3 regions of the Cupriavidus sp. GW821-FHT07C08 genome follow, and region 2 is predicted to be linked to each of the others. Evidence: predicted binding sites of a transcription regulator. Region 2 holds the regulator's gene; each other region holds the start of a gene.
What was found. The regulator HrcA, encoded in region 2, represses chaperone genes, less so after heat shock. The targets are predictions, from matches to a motif close to TTAGCACTCNNNNNNNNNGAGTGCTAA.
Positions count from the first base shown of each region.

Region 1 (5,509 bases), on a different contig from region 2:
GTCTAGGCGGCGAGGCGGTGTTGCGCTGTCGGGCAAGCGCCGAAGCGGGGCCGGAATACCTCCTACAAGCGCGCCGTGGCGAATGTCTTGTCTGCAAGGTAGTGGTCGACCGCAAGATCCATGCTTTGGAACAAGCGCTCGCGCCCGAGTGTGTCCCCAAGGGACGACCGCCGAACCATCTCCAGCACATTGGGATTCAGTTCCGCCAGCCAGAGCATCACGCCGCCTTCGCGCATCTTCTTTTCGGCTTCCGTCAGCATCCGCAGCGCCGTGTACTCGAGGTCAAAGACGCCGGCAAGGTCGAGCACCACCACCCGGGGATTCGCTGCAGCAATGATGGGCCGCATCTTGTGCCCGATGTGTCTCGCATTGGCGAAGTAAACTCGGCCCTCCGGCCTCAGCATCACCATGCCGGGATAGGTCACGTCGGCGGGATGCTCGGCGGACTGCGGCCGGAATACATTGGTGCCGGGCTTGCGTGCCAGGACATAGACTGGCGGATCGGAAGTCTGGTAGGCCAGCGCCAGCAGCGAAACAATGATGGCGGCGGCAATGCCGTTCAATGTCCCTAGCAGCACGACGCCGGCAAAGGCTACCGCTGCCCAGATGAACTCCGTGCGCCGGATGCCGAGGATGGCGCGAAACTCCGCCGGCTGGATCAGTCCCACCGAATAGGCGATGACCACTGCCGCCAGCGCGGCCTCCGGCATCAGGCCGATCAGCGGTGCCAGCACCAGCATCGCGCCCAGCGCGACGACCGCAGTGACCAGTCCCGCCAGCTGCGATCTGGCGCCGCAGCGGCGGTTCACCGCGGTCTGCGTGGTCCCGCCGCCGGCGGCCATCGCGCCGAGGAATGCGCCACCCAGGCAGGCGAACCCGGTGGCCAGCAGCTCGCGGTTCGGGTCCGGCGCGGGTTCGCCGCTCTGCACGAAGGCGCGTCCGGCTGCGATGGTTTCCGTAAAGCTCATCAGGGCAATGCCCATGGCCGGCACCAGGAGCTGCATGACCAGATCGGGATCCGGCAGCGTGAGGGGCGGCAGTCCAGTCGGGACATGGCCAACGGTTTCGACGCCATGAGACTGCAACCCGAGCAGGCTGACTGCCGCGATCCCGATCGCCACCGCGATCAGCGGGGCCGGCGCGCGCGGCGCCAGGCGTTCCATGCCGATCAGCAGCGCCAGGACCGTGACCCCAACGGCCATGGTTGCCAGCGAAGCGTGGGGAACGCCCTGGACCATGGCTGCGAGGTTGTGGAAAAACGCGCCCTTCTGGAAATGGATGCCGAGCAGCTTCGGCAACTGGTCCACCACGATCACCAGCCCGATCCCGGCCTTGAAGCCGACCAGGACGGGCTCGGAGATGAAATCGGCAACAAAGCCCAGGCGCAGCAAGCGCGCGGCGACCAGGATGATGCCCACCAGGCAGGTGAGCGTGGCCGAAGCCGTCAGCAAGCTCGCGGTACCGCCTGCCGCCGTCGTATCGCTAAGCGCGGCTGCTGCCAGGATCGCCAGCGTGGTCGTGGTGCTGACGCTGAGCGGGCGCGAGGTTCCCAGCATGGCGTAGATCAGCATCGGCGCGAATACCGTATAGAGTCCGACCTCGACCGGCAGGCCCGCGATGGTGGCGTAGGCGAGAGCCTTCGGGATGACGACTGCCGCAACGGTCAGCCCGGCCATGACATCGGGCTTCAGCCAGTCGCGGTGGTAGTGACGCAGCCACTCGGGCCACGGCAATGCAAGCACGCCGGCCGAGTTGCGCAAGGTGCGGCAGGGATCGCCACCGGCGCGGTTGCGGCGACGGGAGTGGGATTCCACGTTCATGGAGGGTGATCCGGGCGGCGGGCTTGATGTTTGTCGTTGTCGTGCGGCGACCCATGTACAGTTTGGTCGAAATTACACGGAGCGGCAAATGCGCATTAAGTGGCTAAAGCTCCTCTTTCAGTGGCTCTCCAAGGCCATCTCCCACGAGAGTTTCACGTCCAAGGGAAAACCCGTATCAAGTCCCTGTCTTGAAATGGCCATACCCCGTCCCTATAATTAGCACTCGCCGGGGGTGAGTGCTAACAGCATGAAAGCGCCCCTTGCGGCACCTGAACATTTCAGACGGCCGTCGCCTCGGTAGCCGGCCGATTTGTGATTAAAAACTCACTTTGCATCTAGGAGTCCGTATGAATCTGCGTCCTTTGCACGACCGCGTGATCGTGAAGCGTCTGGACAACGAAACCAAGACCGCGTCCGGTATCGTGATTCCCGACAACGCTGCCGAGAAGCCCGATCAAGGCGAAGTACTGGCAATCGGTCCTGGCAAGAAGGATGACAAGGGCAACAACATCGCCCTCGACGTCAAGGTCGGCGACCGCGTGCTGTTCGGCAAGTACGCCGGCCAGGCCGTGAAGGTGGAAGGCCAGGAACTGCTGGTCATGCGCGAAGAAGACATCATGGCCGTGGTGAACAAGTAATTCACCGACTGACCGCCACCCGTACAGATTTCAGGAGATTCAAGAATGGCAGCTAAAGACGTAGTGTTCGGCGACGCCGCACGTGCCAAGATGGTTGAAGGCGTGAACATCCTCGCCAACGCAGTCAAGGTGACCCTGGGCCCGAAGGGCCGCAATGTGGTGCTGGAGCGCAGCTTCGGCGGCCCGACCGTGACCAAGGACGGCGTGTCCGTGGCCAAGGAAATCGAGCTGAAGGACAAGCTGCAGAACATGGGCGCCCAGATGGTCAAGGAAGTCGCTTCCAAGACCAGCGACAACGCCGGTGACGGTACCACCACCGCAACCGTGCTGGCCCAGTCGATCGTGCGCGAAGGCATGAAGTTCGTTGCCGCCGGCATGAACCCGATGGACCTGAAGCGCGGCATCGACAAGGCTGTTGCCGCCGCCGTGGAAGAGCTGAAGAAGGTCAGCAAGCCCACCACCACCAGCAAGGAAATCGCCCAGGTTGGCGCGATCTCGGCCAACAGCGACACCTCCATCGGTGAGCGCATTGCCGAAGCCATGGACAAGGTCGGCAAGGAAGGCGTGATCACGGTTGAAGACGGCAAGTCGCTGGCCGACGAGCTGGAAGTCGTGGAAGGCATGCAGTTCGACCGCGGCTACCTGTCGCCGTACTTCATCAACAACCCGGAAAAGCAAGTTGTCCAGCTGGACAGCCCGTTCGTGCTGCTGTTCGACAAGAAGGTCTCGAACATCCGCGACCTGCTGCCGGTGCTGGAGCAAGTGGCCAAGGCTGGCCGCCCGCTGCTGATCATCGCTGAAGACGTCGAGGGCGAAGCCCTGGCGACCCTGGTGGTGAACAACATCCGTGGCATCCTGAAGACCGCCGCCGTCAAGGCCCCGGGCTTCGGCGACCGCCGCAAGGCCATGCTGGAAGACATCGCCATCCTGACCGGCGGCACCGTCATCGCTGAAGAAATCGGCCTGACGCTGGAAAAGGCTGGCCTGAACGACCTGGGCCAGGCCAAGCGCATCGAGATCGGCAAGGAAAACACCATCATCATCGACGGCGCCGGCGACGCAGCTGCGATCGAAGGCCGCGTGAAGCAAATCCGCGCCCAGATCGAAGAAGCGACCTCGGACTACGACCGTGAGAAGCTGCAAGAGCGCGTGGCCAAGCTGGCCGGCGGTGTTGCCGTGATCAAGGTTGGCGCTGCCACCGAAGTCGAAATGAAGGAAAAGAAGGCCCGCGTGGAAGACGCCCTGCACGCCACCCGCGCTGCGGTGGAAGAAGGCATCGTCCCCGGCGGTGGTGTGGCCCTGCTGCGTGCCCGCGCTGCGATCTCGGCACTGACCGGCGAAAACGCCGACCAGAACGCCGGTATCAAGATCGTGCTGCGCGCCATGGAAGAGCCGCTGCGCCAGATCGTGCTGAACGCCGGCGAAGAGGCGTCGGTCGTCGTTGCCAAGGTTATCGAAGGCAAGGGCAACTACGGCTACAACGCGGCTTCGGGCGAGTACGGCGACCTGGTGGAAATGGGCGTGCTGGACCCGACCAAGGTTACCCGCACTGCGCTGCAGAACGCCGCTTCGGTGGCTTCGCTGATGCTGACCACGGACTGCGCAGTTGCCGAATCGCCGAAGGACGAGTCGGCTCCGGCAATGCCGGGCGGTATGGGCGGCATGGGCGGCATGGAAGGCATGATGTAAATCATTGCCGACCGACTGCCCTTACGGGCAGGCTGTCTTGGAAAACCCCCGCGGGCTTGTGCCCGCGGGGGTTTTTTCTTTGGGGCGCCGCAGCAGTCTCTCGCTGGAGCCGCCAGGTCAGACCTCGACCACGCAGCACCAGTCGAAATGCTTGTTTTCCAACTCGCCGGTGCGGCGGCTGACGTAGCCGCGGGGGTTGCAGACCACGCGCGAATCATCGATGCAGTAGTCGAAGCTGGTGTGGGTATGGCCGTGGATCCACAGATCCGCCTTTGCTACCAGGTCGGGCCGGCGCGACAGGAAGCCGCCGGAGACCAGGTCGTGCGAGTAGCGCGGGTCCAGGCTGCCCAGGTCAGGGCCGTGGTGCGTGACCACCACGGTCTTGCCATCGTAGGCTTGCGCCAGCTGCGCCGCCAGCCAGGCCGACGCGGCCTGGTGGCGCGCCAGCGCGTCCTGGGGCGTGAAATGGCGCACACGGCCGTCGTCGCCGTGGAGTTCGATCAGGCGATGGTCCAGCATCACCGCCGCGCAAGCCTGCATTGCAGCATCGCGCCGGTCGGTGCCGAACAGGGTGTAGTCAGTCCACCAGGTGGTGCCGATGATGCGTACCCGTCCTTGGGTGCTGTTGAATTCGGCCACTGTGCCATTGAGCACCTGTATGCCTGGGTGCGCCTCGGTGGCTTCGGCCATCAGGCGGTCCACGGTATCGAAGTTGCTTTCGTAGTATTCGTGATTGCCGGGCACATAGACCACCGGCTGGCTGAAGGTGCGCGCGGCCCAGTCGATGCCGTCGCGCCCGTTGGCGATGTCGCCGGCCAGCACCACGACGTCGGCATCGCAGGCGGGCACGGACTCCGGCATGTTGTGCTCGATGTGGAGGTCGCTCAGGATGCGTAGCTTCATGGAGACTCCGGAGGCGCATGGGGCTCGCTGCATGGGCCGCTACGGCGGCGGGCGGTTGCCTGCATTCTTAAGAAGCCAGCCCGTCCGGTCAAGTCCCGCGGATCCCGCCGAAAAGCAAAAAAGCCCGGAACCAGGTCCGGGCAAGTGACTGTCTAGCCGGCATTGCACCGGGAGACAGCCGGGGGAAACGATCGCGGTTTCCCGGAAGTATTACCCTCCTTGTCCGGCCATGGTCGGCAGGAGAACGCGATAGATCTGGATAAAGGCTGGCCCGAGCAGCACCAGCAGCAGCGACGGGAAGATGGTGAAGATCAGCGGGAACAGCAGCTTGAGCGCGATCTTGGCGGCTTGCTCCTCGGCCCGCATGCGGCGCTTGGTGCGCAGCATGTCGGACAGCACGCGCAGGGACTCGCCCAGGCTGGTGCCGAAGCGGTCGGCCTGGATCAGCATGGAGGCGAA
Region 1 covers NZ_JBWKQZ010000024.1:87,597-93,105, reverse strand. The annotation lists gene AC07UK_RS26400 (SulP family inorganic anion transporter) at 63-1,820, opposite strand; gene groES (co-chaperone GroES) at 2,168-2,458, shown strand; gene groL (chaperonin GroEL) at 2,504-4,147, shown strand; gene AC07UK_RS26385 (metallophosphoesterase) at 4,265-5,050, opposite strand; gene AC07UK_RS26380 (type II secretion system F family protein) at 5,261-5,509, opposite strand, start outside.
Region 1: the regulator HrcA is predicted to act here: its motif matches at 2,037-2,063, upstream of groES (co-chaperone GroES).

Region 2 (5,509 bases):
CCGGTATCGACCTCGTCGAAGATCAGCGTGGGCGTGGGCGAGGCTTCGCTGGTGATCACCGAGATCGCCAGGCTGATGCGCGCCAGTTCGCCGCCCGAGGCCACCCGGGCCAGTGGCCGCGGGCTCACGCCGGCATGGCCGGCGACCAGGAATTCGACCTGCTCCAGTCCATGGCTCTGGCCTTCGTCGAGCGCATTGAGCGCGGCGACAAAGCTGCCGCCGGCCATCGACAGCCCCTGCATGGCGTCGGTGACCGCGGCGGACAACGCCTGCGCGGCCTGCTTGCGGGCGTGGCTGAGATGCTGCGCCAGGGTCAGGTAGGCGGCCTTGGCCGCGGCCTCCCGCGCCATCACCTTGTTCAGGTCCTGCGCGGCCTGCAGGTCGTCCAGCTGCTGGCGGCGGGCCACCAGCTCGTCGGGCAGCTGCTCGGGCGGCAGGCGGTACTTGCGCGCGGTGGCGTGCAGCGCCTGCATGCGTTCGTCCACGGCCTGCAGCCGCTCGGGATCGAGTTCGAGCCGGTCGACATAGCGCGTGAGCGAGTGCGCGGCTTCCTCGGCCTGCATCTGCGCAGGCTCGAGCGCGGCCAGCACGTCGCGCAGCGCGGGATCGACATCGGCAAGCTGCTGCAGCTTGTGCACGATGGTATTCAGCGCCGACAGCACCGAGCCGTCGGCCTCGGACAATGCGTCGAGCGCGGCGCGGCTGCCGTCGATCAGGCCGGCGGCATGCGACAGCCGGTTGTACTCGGACTGGATCTCTTCCCATTCGCCCGGCTGCGGGTTGAGCTTGTCCAGCTCGCCGACCTGCCATTCCAGCCGTTCGCGTTCGAGCTGCATCTCGCGCGACTGGTGTTCCACCGCCTCGCGCTGGCGCACGCAGGCACGCCAGGCGCGCCAGGCCTCGGCCACCGCGCCGGCCTGCTGGGTGAGGCCGGCGTGGGCGTCGAACAGCAGCCGCTGCGCGTCGGGGCGCAGCAGCAGCTGGTGCGCGTGCTGGCCGTGGATGTCGACCAGCTGGTCGCCGACTTCGCGCAGCTGCGCCAGGGTGGCGGCGGCGCCGTTGATAAAGGCCTTGCTGCGGCCGCCGGCATCGACCGTGCGGCGCAGCAGCACGGTATGCACGCCGTCTTCCGCTTCGCCGTTGAGCTCGCGCTCGGCCAGCCAGGCATCCAGTGCCGGGTGGGTCGAGAAGGTGGCGCTGACGCCGGCGCGCGGGGCGCCTTCGCGCACCACGCCGGCATCGGCGCGTTCGCCCAGCACCAGCGCCAGGGCATCGATCAGGATGGATTTGCCGGCGCCGGTCTCGCCGGTGAAGACGGTGAAGCCAGTGGTGAAATCCAGGTCGAGCGTATCGACGATGACGAAATCGCGGATGGACAGGCTGCGCAGCATCGTGGCGTGGAAGGTAGTCGGTCCGATGGGTTCGGGATCAGGCTCAAGGGGCGGCTTGATACTGGCTCAGAGGCGATTGTCTTCGGAAGGATACTCGTGCCAGTGCAGCTTCTTGCGCAGCGTGGCGTAGTAGTTGTAGCCGACCGGGTGCAGCAGGTTGATGGACTTTTCGGAGCGCCGCACCACGATGCGGTCGCCCGGCAGCAGCGAGGTCAGCGACTGCATGTCGAAGTTGACGCTGGCGTCGCGCGCGCTGGCCACCTCGATGGTGACCTCGGCGTCGTGCGGCAGCACGATCGGGCGGTTGGACAGCGCGTGCGGGGCGATCGGCACCAGCACCACACCCGAAAGCGTCGGGTGCAGGATCGGTCCGCCGGCGGACAGCGCGTAGGCGGTGGACCCGGTGGTGGTCGACACGATCAGGCCGTCCGAGCGCTGGTTGTACATGAAGTGGCCGTCCACCGACACCGCCAGCTCGACCATGCCGGAGATGCCCGAGCGGTTCACCACCACGTCGTTCAGGGCCAGCGCGGAGAAGATGTCCATGTCGTCGCGCACCACGCGCGATTCCAGCAGCAGGCGGGTCTCGGCCTCATACCGGCCGTCGAGCATGTCGGGCAGCACGGTGTGCGCGTCTTCCAGCGCGATGTCGGTCATGAAGCCCAGCCGCCCGTGGTTGACGCCGATCAATGGCACGTCATAGCCGGCGAGCTGGCGGGCGATGCCCAGCAGCGTGCCGTCGCCGCCCAGCACCACGGCCACGTCGGCCTGCCGGCCGATCTCCTCGGCGGACAGGGCAGGGTAGCCGGTCAGCCCGGTGGCCAGCGCGGTTTCGCGCTCGAACACCACGTCCTGCCCGTTGCGCAGGATATAAGAGGCGATCTCCTCCAGCGGCCCTTCGATGCCGGCAGTGGAGTACCGGCCCACCAGGGCGACGGTCTTGAACGAAGTGCGCACGGCGCTGGCTTTCGGGGGGGCGGACATGCGTGGATTAGACCATACCGCCATGACGGTTGTCAGCAGGCGCGGGCGGGCGGCCCAGGCCGCCCGCCAGAAGGTCCAAAACTTGCGTAAAATCGGGGCATCATGGATGAACGCTCCAAAACGCTGCTCAAGACTCTGATCGAGCGCTATATTGCCGAAGGGCAGCCGGTCGGTTCCCGCACCCTGTCGAAGTACTCGGGGCTGGACCTGTCGCCTGCGACGATTCGCAATGTGATGTCCGATCTGGAGGAAATGGGCTTTATTGCCAGCCCGCACACCTCCGCGGGCCGTATCCCGACCCCGCGCGGCTACCGGCTGTTCGTCGATTCGATGCTGACGGCCAAGCCGCTGGAGCGCAACGCCGACCTGGCCGAGCTGACCGGCCAGATCCAGGACCAGCTCGGCGGCCAGCAGCTGGGGCCGCAGCGCATGATCACGGCGGCGGCGCGCACGCTGTCCAACCTGTCGCACTTCGCCGGCGTGGTGATGACGCCGCGCCGCGCGCAGGCGTTCCGGCAGATCGAATTCATGCGGCTGTCGGACAAGCGCATCCTGCTGATCATCGTCAGCCCCGAGGGCGACGTGCAGAACCGCATCATCCAGACCGAGCTGTCATACACGCCGGCCCAGCTGATCGAGGCGGCCAACTTCTTCAACTCGCACTATGCCGGCATGAGCTTCGACACGGTGCGCGGCCACCTGCGGGTGGAACTGCAGGACCTGCGCCGCGACATGTCGCAGCTGATGCAGGCCGCGGTCGAGGCCGGCAGCGTCGCCGAGGACGAGGACGACGACCACGTCTTTATCAGCGGCGAGCGCAAGCTGCTGGAAGTGGAAGACCTGGCCTCCAGCATGGACAAGCTGCGGCGCCTCTTCGACGTGTTCGAGCACAAGACCAGCCTGCTGCAGCTGCTGGACGTGTCCAGTCATGCGCAGGGCGTGCAGATCTTTATCGGCGGCGAAAGCCGGCTGGTGCCGATCGAAGACATGGCGGTCATCACCGCCCCGTATGAGGTTGACGGCCAGATCGTCGGCACGCTCGGCGTGATCGGCCCCACGCGCATGGCGTACGAGCGCGTGATTCCCATCGTCGACATCACCGCGCGCTTGCTGTCCAGCGCCCTGAGCCAGAACTAGTGCAAAGACTGGCTGGTCTGACAAGCGGCTCCATTCCTACCGAGCGCGGCAATCGCCGGTGCGCCGCACCGGCGCCATCCCGGCACCGTGCCAACCCGGAAGCGACATGACGTTTTCTCCCGAACCGGCCTACCAGCACGGCCACGCGCCGCGCACGGCGATCCTGCTGGTCAACCTGGGCACCCCGGACGCACCCACGCCCAAGGCGGTGGGGCGCTACCTGAAGGAATTCCTGTCCGACCCGCGCGTGGTCGAGATCCCGCGCGCGGCCTGGCTGCCGCTGCTGCATGGGGTGATCCTGCCGCTGCGTTCGCGCGCCTCGGCGCTGAAGTACGAATCGATCTGGCTGCGCGAGGCCCATATGACGGGCTCGCCGCTGCTGGTCTACAGCGAGCGCCAGGCCCATGCGCTGCAGCGGCTGCTGAACCAGCACGGCTATGAAGTGACGGTCGCGTGCGCAATGCGCTACGGCAACCCGTCGATCGCCTCGGTGCTGGAGGCGCTGCGCCGGCAGGGCTGCGAGCAGGTGCTGGTGCTGCCGATGTATCCGCAGTACTCGGGCACCACCACGGCAACGGCCTTCGACGAGGTGTTCCGGGTGCTGGGCCAGTGGCGCAACCAGCCCGAGCTGCGGCTGGTCAAGCATTTCCATGACCACCCGGCCTATATCGCGGCGCTGCAACAGCAGGTCGGCGCCTATTGGGCGCGGCACGGCATGCCGGACTTTGCCCGCGGCGACAAGCTGATCCTGTCGTTCCACGGCGTGCCGCGGCGCACGCTGGAACTGGGCGATCCCTATCACTGCGAATGCCTGAAGACCGGCCGGCTGCTGGGCGAGGCGCTGGGCCTGCAGGCGGGTCAGTATCAGGTGACGTTCCAGTCTCGTTTTGGCAAGGCGGAATGGCTGCAGCCGTACACCGCGCCGACGCTGGCCGAGCTGGGCAAGGTCGGCGCGGGCCGGGTCGACGTCTTCTGCCCGGGCTTTCCGGCCGACTGCATCGAGACCCTGGAGGAAATCGCCATGGAAGGGCAGACCGAGTTCAAGGTCGCGGGCGGCAAGGATTTCCACTTCATCCCGTGCCTGAATGATGCCGATCCGTGGGTCGCGGCCATGGCCGAGATCGCGCTGCAGCATCTGCAGGGCTGGCCGCTGGCCACGCCGCATCCGCACGAACTGGAAGCACGGCGCACGCGCGCCCAGACCCGGGGAGCGGCGGCATGAACGTCGACTTTGAGCCGGATGCGCGCCAGCGCATCGACAAATGGCTGTGGTGCGCGCGCTTCTTCAAGACGCGCTCGCTGGCGGCCGAAGCGGTGGAGCGCGGCAAGGTGACCGTCAACGGCCAGCCATGCAAGAACTCGCGCGAGGTGAAGCCCGGCGACATGGTGGTGCTGGAAGCGCACCAGCAGCGCTGGGAACTGGTGGTGAAGGGCATCGCCCCGGCGCGCGGGCCGGCGCCGGTGGCGCAGACGCTGTACGAGGAAAGTGCCGAAAGCCAGTCCCGCCGGCTGGCCGATGCCGAACGCCGGCGCCTGCAGCCGGAGCCGTCCGCGCAGATCCAGGGGCGTCCGACCAAGCGGGACCGGCGCCGCATCGACCACCTGAAGAGCTGAAATGACAACGCGGCGGCACCGGGAAGCTCCGGCGCCGCCGCGCAGTGGGCACAGGGTCAGGTGGCGCTTATTCCTGCGTGACTTCCTGACTGACGATAGGGACGATGTAGTGCTTGAACACAGCCTTGCCGCTGCCATACTCCGTATCGCGCGGGGTGAATGCGCCGGAAAGGCAGATAAAGACGGTCATGACCGCCAAGGCGGCCACAAGGCAGAGCGTCACGACTGGCAGCTTATGCATGGCCAACCTTACGGAAGAGGCACAAAGGTGAACCATCTCCAGGACCCCCGACATTTTTGTCATTTTTCTTACTAAGAATCTTAGTGAGTGCGATGCAGCAAAGCAATAAGGCGTCGATTGCATATGGGTGGCCTTTGTAACC
Region 2 covers NZ_JBWKQZ010000020.1:28,516-34,024, reverse strand. The annotation lists gene recN (DNA repair protein RecN) at 1-1,391, opposite strand, end outside; gene AC07UK_RS23430 (NAD kinase) at 1,458-2,375, opposite strand; gene hrcA (heat-inducible transcriptional repressor HrcA) at 2,478-3,512, shown strand; gene hemH (ferrochelatase) at 3,619-4,734, shown strand; gene AC07UK_RS23415 (RNA-binding S4 domain-containing protein) at 4,731-5,126, shown strand; gene AC07UK_RS23410 (hypothetical protein) at 5,194-5,367, opposite strand.

Region 3 (5,509 bases), on a different contig from region 2:
TCGTGATGATGACCAATGGCCCGGCCGCCACCATCGGCGAGATCCTGAAGGTGGACCTGCCGCGCCCGCGCGACCGCGTCGCGCTGGCCGACGACAAGGCCTACCACGCCTGCCGCACCGCGGTGCTGGACTTTCTCTACCGCAAGCAGCGCAACCCGGCGCTGCAGGAAGCCGCGTAGTGTCCTCAGGAGGCGATGCGCGGTGACCGGCGGCGGTGGGCGCGGCGGCCTGGCTCCGCTATCATGAACCCAGAACAGACTACCCCCACGCCGCCATGACCACGCCAGCCACGCCCTTCCCTGCTGCCCGCTATATCAAGGAGATCGGCCGCGGCGTCAACGGCGCGCGCGCGCTGCCCCGCGAAGACGCGCAGGCCCTGTTCGACGCCATGCTGGCCGGGCGCGTCTCGGACCTGGAGCTTGGCGCCATCCTGATGGCCTACCGCATCAAGGGCGAGGCCCCGCACGAGCTGGCGGGCATGCTGGAAGCCGCCCATGCGCACTGCCAGCCACTGCCGGCGCCGCCTGACCGGCAGGTGGTGGTGATCCCCAGCTACAACGGCGCGCGCAAGCAACCCAACCTGGTGCCGCTGCTGGCGCTGCTGCTGGCGCGCGAAGATGTCCCCGTGCTGGTGCACGGCACGCGCCTGTTCAATGGCCGCGTGACCAGCATGACGCTGTTCGAGGCCCTGGGCGTGCCCTTGTGCGCGACGACCGACGAGGCCTCGGCACGGCTGCGCGAGGGCAGCGACCTCGGGCCGCTGGCGGTGCTGCCGGTGGATGTGCTGTCGCCCGGGCTGTCGCAGCTGCTGGAGCGGCGCACCGTGATCGGCCTGCGCAATTCGGCGCATACGGTGGCCAAGATGCTGCAGCCGGTGGGCGAGCATTCGCCCGCGGAAGGGTTGCGCCTGTACAGCTACACCCACCCCGAATACCGCGAGACGCTGACTGACTACTTCTCGCATGAGCCCGCCAACGTGCTGCTGGCACGCGGCACCGAGGGCGAAGTGGTGGCCGATGCGCGCCGCACCAGCCGCATCGACTGGCTGCATGAGGGGCACCAGCAGACGCTGGTCGATCCGGCCGTGGGTTCACTGGCCGAAGTGCCTGAACTGCCGCCCGGCAGCGACGCCGGCCAGACCGTGGCCTGGATCCGGCGCGTGCTGGACGGCGCGGCGCCGGTGCCGGCACCGCTCGCGATCCAGGTCGATGCCATCCGCGAATGCCTGCGGCAAGGCACTCGCGTGACCTGGGCCAGCCCGGTCTGAGCCAGCCCCGGGATCGCTGTCAGGCCTTGCGCGGGGGCAGCGGGATGCGCTCGGTCTCGCCCGGCACGTGCGGGAACTGATCGTCCTCCCAGCGCTGGGCGGCAGCCTCGATCGCCACCTTGCTGCTGGCAACGAAATTCCAGTAGATAAAGCGGTGCCCGTCGGTCGGGTCGCCGCCCAGCAGCATCACGCGCGACGGCGCCGTGGCCGTCAGCGTCGCGGGCTGGCCCGGGGTGAGCACCACCATGTGCTCGGCCGGCAGCGGCTCGCCGTCGAGCGCCACCGCGCCATCCACCGGATAGATGCCCCGCTCGGCATGTTCGACCGGGATCTCCACGCTCGCGCCCGCATCCAGCTCGATCGCCACATACAGGGTGCGGCTGAAGACCTTGACCGGAGAGACCTGGCCAAAGGCATCGCCCGCAATCACCACCATGCGCACGCCCGGCCGCTCGATCTGTGGCAGCGTGGCGGCGGGATGGTGGAAGAACGACGGCTCGGCACCCTCATGCTCCTGCGGCAGTGCCACCCAGGTCTGGATGCCGTGCAGCCGGGCCCCGGCGGGGCGCACATGCTCGGGCGAGCGTTCCGAGTGCACGATGCCGCGCCCGGCGGTCATCCAGTTGACGTCGCCCGGACGGATCGCCTGGTCGCTGCCCAGGCTGTCGCGGTGGATGATCTCGCCTTCGAACAGGTAGGTGACCGTGGCCAGCCCGATATGGGGATGCGGACGCACATCAGCGCCGGCGCCCGGCGGCAGCTGCACCGGCCCCATATGGTCGAAGAAGATAAACGGCCCGACGGTCTGGGTAGCGGCGGCGGGCAACAGCCGGCGCACGGTAAAATCGCCCAGGTCGCGCACATGCGGCTTGAGCAAGTGTTCGATAGCAGACATAACTCCTCCGGTGGAATGAGAGAGGCTCGCAGGATGCCAGCGCGCCGCAGTTGGGTCGAGTGTAGCCGCTGCTGCAACAAATCATTGCAGCAGCGGGCAGAACCCCCGTGCCCCGCGCCGCTCTAACATCCTGTGCGCCGAACCGTGGGTATCGTTTCCGCCGCTCGAAGCGGTAAGTAGCTATGCTATCCGCAAGACCAATCGAGTGGAACTATCACGGCCATCGGGACTCCAATTAGCACTCACCCGGCCTGAGTGCTAATATGTGTTGCAGTGCCGCCGACCCAAGAGGCGCGGCACACCGGCAACCGAACCGCCGGATGCGAAAGGAGCCATTGAGTGAACGCAGTCTTGTCTGCCGACCAAACCCTGATTAACCGCCTGCCGACGGCACCCCGGAGCACGGGCAGCTTTGCGCTGACCTTCCCGGCCACCGTTGGCAACCTCGACAGCTATATCCAGGCTGTCCACCGGATTCCGCTGTTGACCGCGGAGGAAGAGCAGCGCCTGGCGCGCGAGCTCCGCGACCACGATTCCGTTGATGCTGCCCGCCAGATGGTGATGTCCCACCTGCGCCTGGTGGTGTCGATCGCCCGCCAGTACCTGGGCTATGGCCTGCCGCATGCCGACCTGATCCAGGAAGGCAATATCGGCCTGATGAAGGCCGTGAAGCGCTTCGACCCCGAACAAGGCGTGCGCCTGGTGTCGTATGCGATGCACTGGATCAAGGCCGAGATCCACGAATACGTGCTGAAGAACTGGCGCATGGTCAAGGTGGCCACCACCAAGGCCCAGCGCAAGCTGTTCTTCAACCTGCGCAGCCACAAGCAGGGCGCGCACACGTTCACGCCGGAGCAGGTCGAGGCCGTCGCGCGCGAGCTGAACGTCAAGCCCGAAGAAGTGATGGAGATGGAAACCCGCCTGTCGGGCGGCGACCTGGCGCTGGAAGGCCAGATCGACGACGGCGAAGAGGAATTCGCCCCCATCGCCTACCTGGCGGACAACCACAACGAGCCCACCCGCGTGCTGGAAGCCAAGCGCCACGACCGCATGCAGGTCGAGGGCCTGGAAGAGGCGCTGGCCAAGCTGGACGAACGCAGCCGCCGCATCATCGAGGCGCGCTGGCTGCACGTCGAGGATGACGGCTCGGGCGGCGCCACGCTGCATGAGCTGGCTGACGAGTTCGGCGTCTCGGCCGAGCGCATCCGCCAGATCGAGGCCGCGGCCATGAAGAAGATGAAGGGGGCGCTGCAGGCGTTCGCCTGATCCGCTCCCTCCACCATGCAAAAGGCCGGTCCACACTGGACCGGCCTTTTTGTTGCCCGCGAGAGGAAGAGTGCGACGTTATGCCGCACCCCTTCCCTCCATTTCACGTCACGACAGCAGCTGTTTCAGGTCGTGCGCTATCGGATCCGGACCCTGGCCATGGCGGATGAACAGCCGCAGCTTGCCCTCCGGGTCGAATACATAGCTGCCCGCGGAGTGGTCCACCGTGTAGTTGTTCGGGGAGCTGCCCGGCACCTTGGCGTAGAACACCTTGAAGTCCTTGGTCACCTTCTGCAGTGCGGCCTCGTCGGCCGGGCGCAGCCCCAGGAAGCGCGCATCGAAGGCCGGCACGTACTGGGCCAGCAGCGCCTGCGTGTCGCGTTCCGGGTCGACCGTGACGAACAGCACCTGCACGCGGTCGGCGTCCGGGCCCAGTTTCTCCATCACTGCCTTCAGTTCGGCCATCGTTGTCGGGCACACGTCCGGGCAGTGGGTGTAGCCGAAGAACATCACCACCGCCTTGCCCTTGAAGTCGGCGATGGTGCGCACCTTGCCGTGATGGTCGGTCAGCGAGAAGTCCTTGCCGAAGTCCGCCGCGCCGGTGATGTCGACATTGCGGAACGAGGCCTTCTGCTGCCCGCAGGCAGCCACGGCCAGCGCAAGCGCGGCCAGCAGGGAAAAGCGGCGGAAGGCGGCGAACAGGCCGGAGGCGGGGCTTAGGCGGGGCATGCGGCGGAAACCGGTCAGGGGTGGGGGGAACAGCGGCACCGGAGGGCGGCGACATCACGCAGTATCGCCGATCGTGCCGCCACGCTGCGCCGGCCGCGACAAGATGCCGCAGCCGGTGGGCCACAGGTCAGACCTGCGGCACGAACTTGAAGTAGTGGTCGACCAGCAGCGCGGCGAACAGCAGCGACAGGTACAGGATCGAGAAGCGGAAGGTGCGCTGCGCCAGCTCGTCTGAATAATTGCGGTACATCTTCCAGGCGTAGGCCAGGAAACCTGCGCCCAGCGCCAGCGCGGCCGCCAGGTAGATATAGCCGCTCATGCCGTAGACAAAGGGCAGCAGCGTCGCGGCGATCATGATCAGCGTGTACAGCAGGATATGCAGCAGCGTGTAGCGCTCGCCGTGCGTGACCGGCAGCATCGGCAGGCCGGACTTGGCGTAGTCGGCGCGGCGGTACAGCGCCAGGGCCCAGAAGTGCGGCGGGGTCCAGGTGAAGATGATCAGCACCAGGAACCAGGCTTCGGCCGGCACCTCGCCCGCCACCGCGGCCCAGCCCAGCGCCGGCGGCATTGCCCCGGACAGCCCGCCGATCACGATGTTCTGCGGCGTGGCCGGCTTGAGCAGGATGGTGTAGACCACCGCGTAGCCGAGGAAGGTGGCAAAGGTCAGCCACATCGTCAGGTCGTTGGCGTAGACGTGCAGCAGCCACATGCCGGCGCCGCCCAGGACGGCGGAGAACACCAGGGTCTGCGGCGTGGTGATCTCGCCGGTGGCCGACGGGCGCCACGCGGTGCGGCGCATCAGCGCGTCGATCTTCTGCTCGACCAGGCAATTGATGGCAAAGGCCGCACCGGCCAGCAGCCAGATGCCGGCGGCGCCGCCGATCAGCACGCGCCACGGCACCATGCCGGGCGTGGCCAGGAACATGCCGATGATGGCGCAGAACACGGCCAGCTGCGTCACGCGCGGCTTGGTCAGGGCGGCATATTGTCGGGCCAGGTGCCGTATCCGGCTCAACTTGCCCAGCGAATGGGGGTGGGTAGCGGTAACCACGGAAGGGGTCTTGTCTTTCATGTGGCGCGGGCGGCGTTCGGCACGGCAGCGGGGGCGCCGGCGGCCCGCATGGTGAGCCCTGCGAGCCCTGTATTGTAGTGGAGGCGGACAAGCAGCAGCAGGAGCAGCGCCGCGCCGCCGTTGTGCGCAACCGCGGCCACCAGCGGCCAGTCGAACACGATATTGGACATCCCGGTGGCCAGCTGCAGCACCAGCGTACCCAGCAGCCAGCCGGCCGCGCGCGCGAGCCCTTCAAGCCGGCGCGCGCGCAGGCCAAGCCACGCCAGGTAGCCCAGCACGA
Region 3 covers NZ_JBWKQZ010000012.1:154,385-159,893, forward strand. The annotation lists gene AC07UK_RS17315 (ABC transporter ATP-binding protein) at 1-179, shown strand, start outside; gene ybiB (DNA-binding protein YbiB) at 275-1,267, shown strand; gene AC07UK_RS17325 (pirin family protein) at 1,287-2,162, opposite strand; gene rpoH (RNA polymerase sigma factor RpoH) at 2,502-3,428, shown strand; gene AC07UK_RS17335 (SCO family protein) at 3,537-4,157, opposite strand; gene cyoE (heme o synthase) at 4,285-5,229, opposite strand; gene AC07UK_RS17345 (COX15/CtaA family protein) at 5,226-5,509, opposite strand, start outside.
Region 3: the regulator HrcA is predicted to act here: its motif matches at 2,398-2,424, upstream of rpoH (RNA polymerase sigma factor RpoH).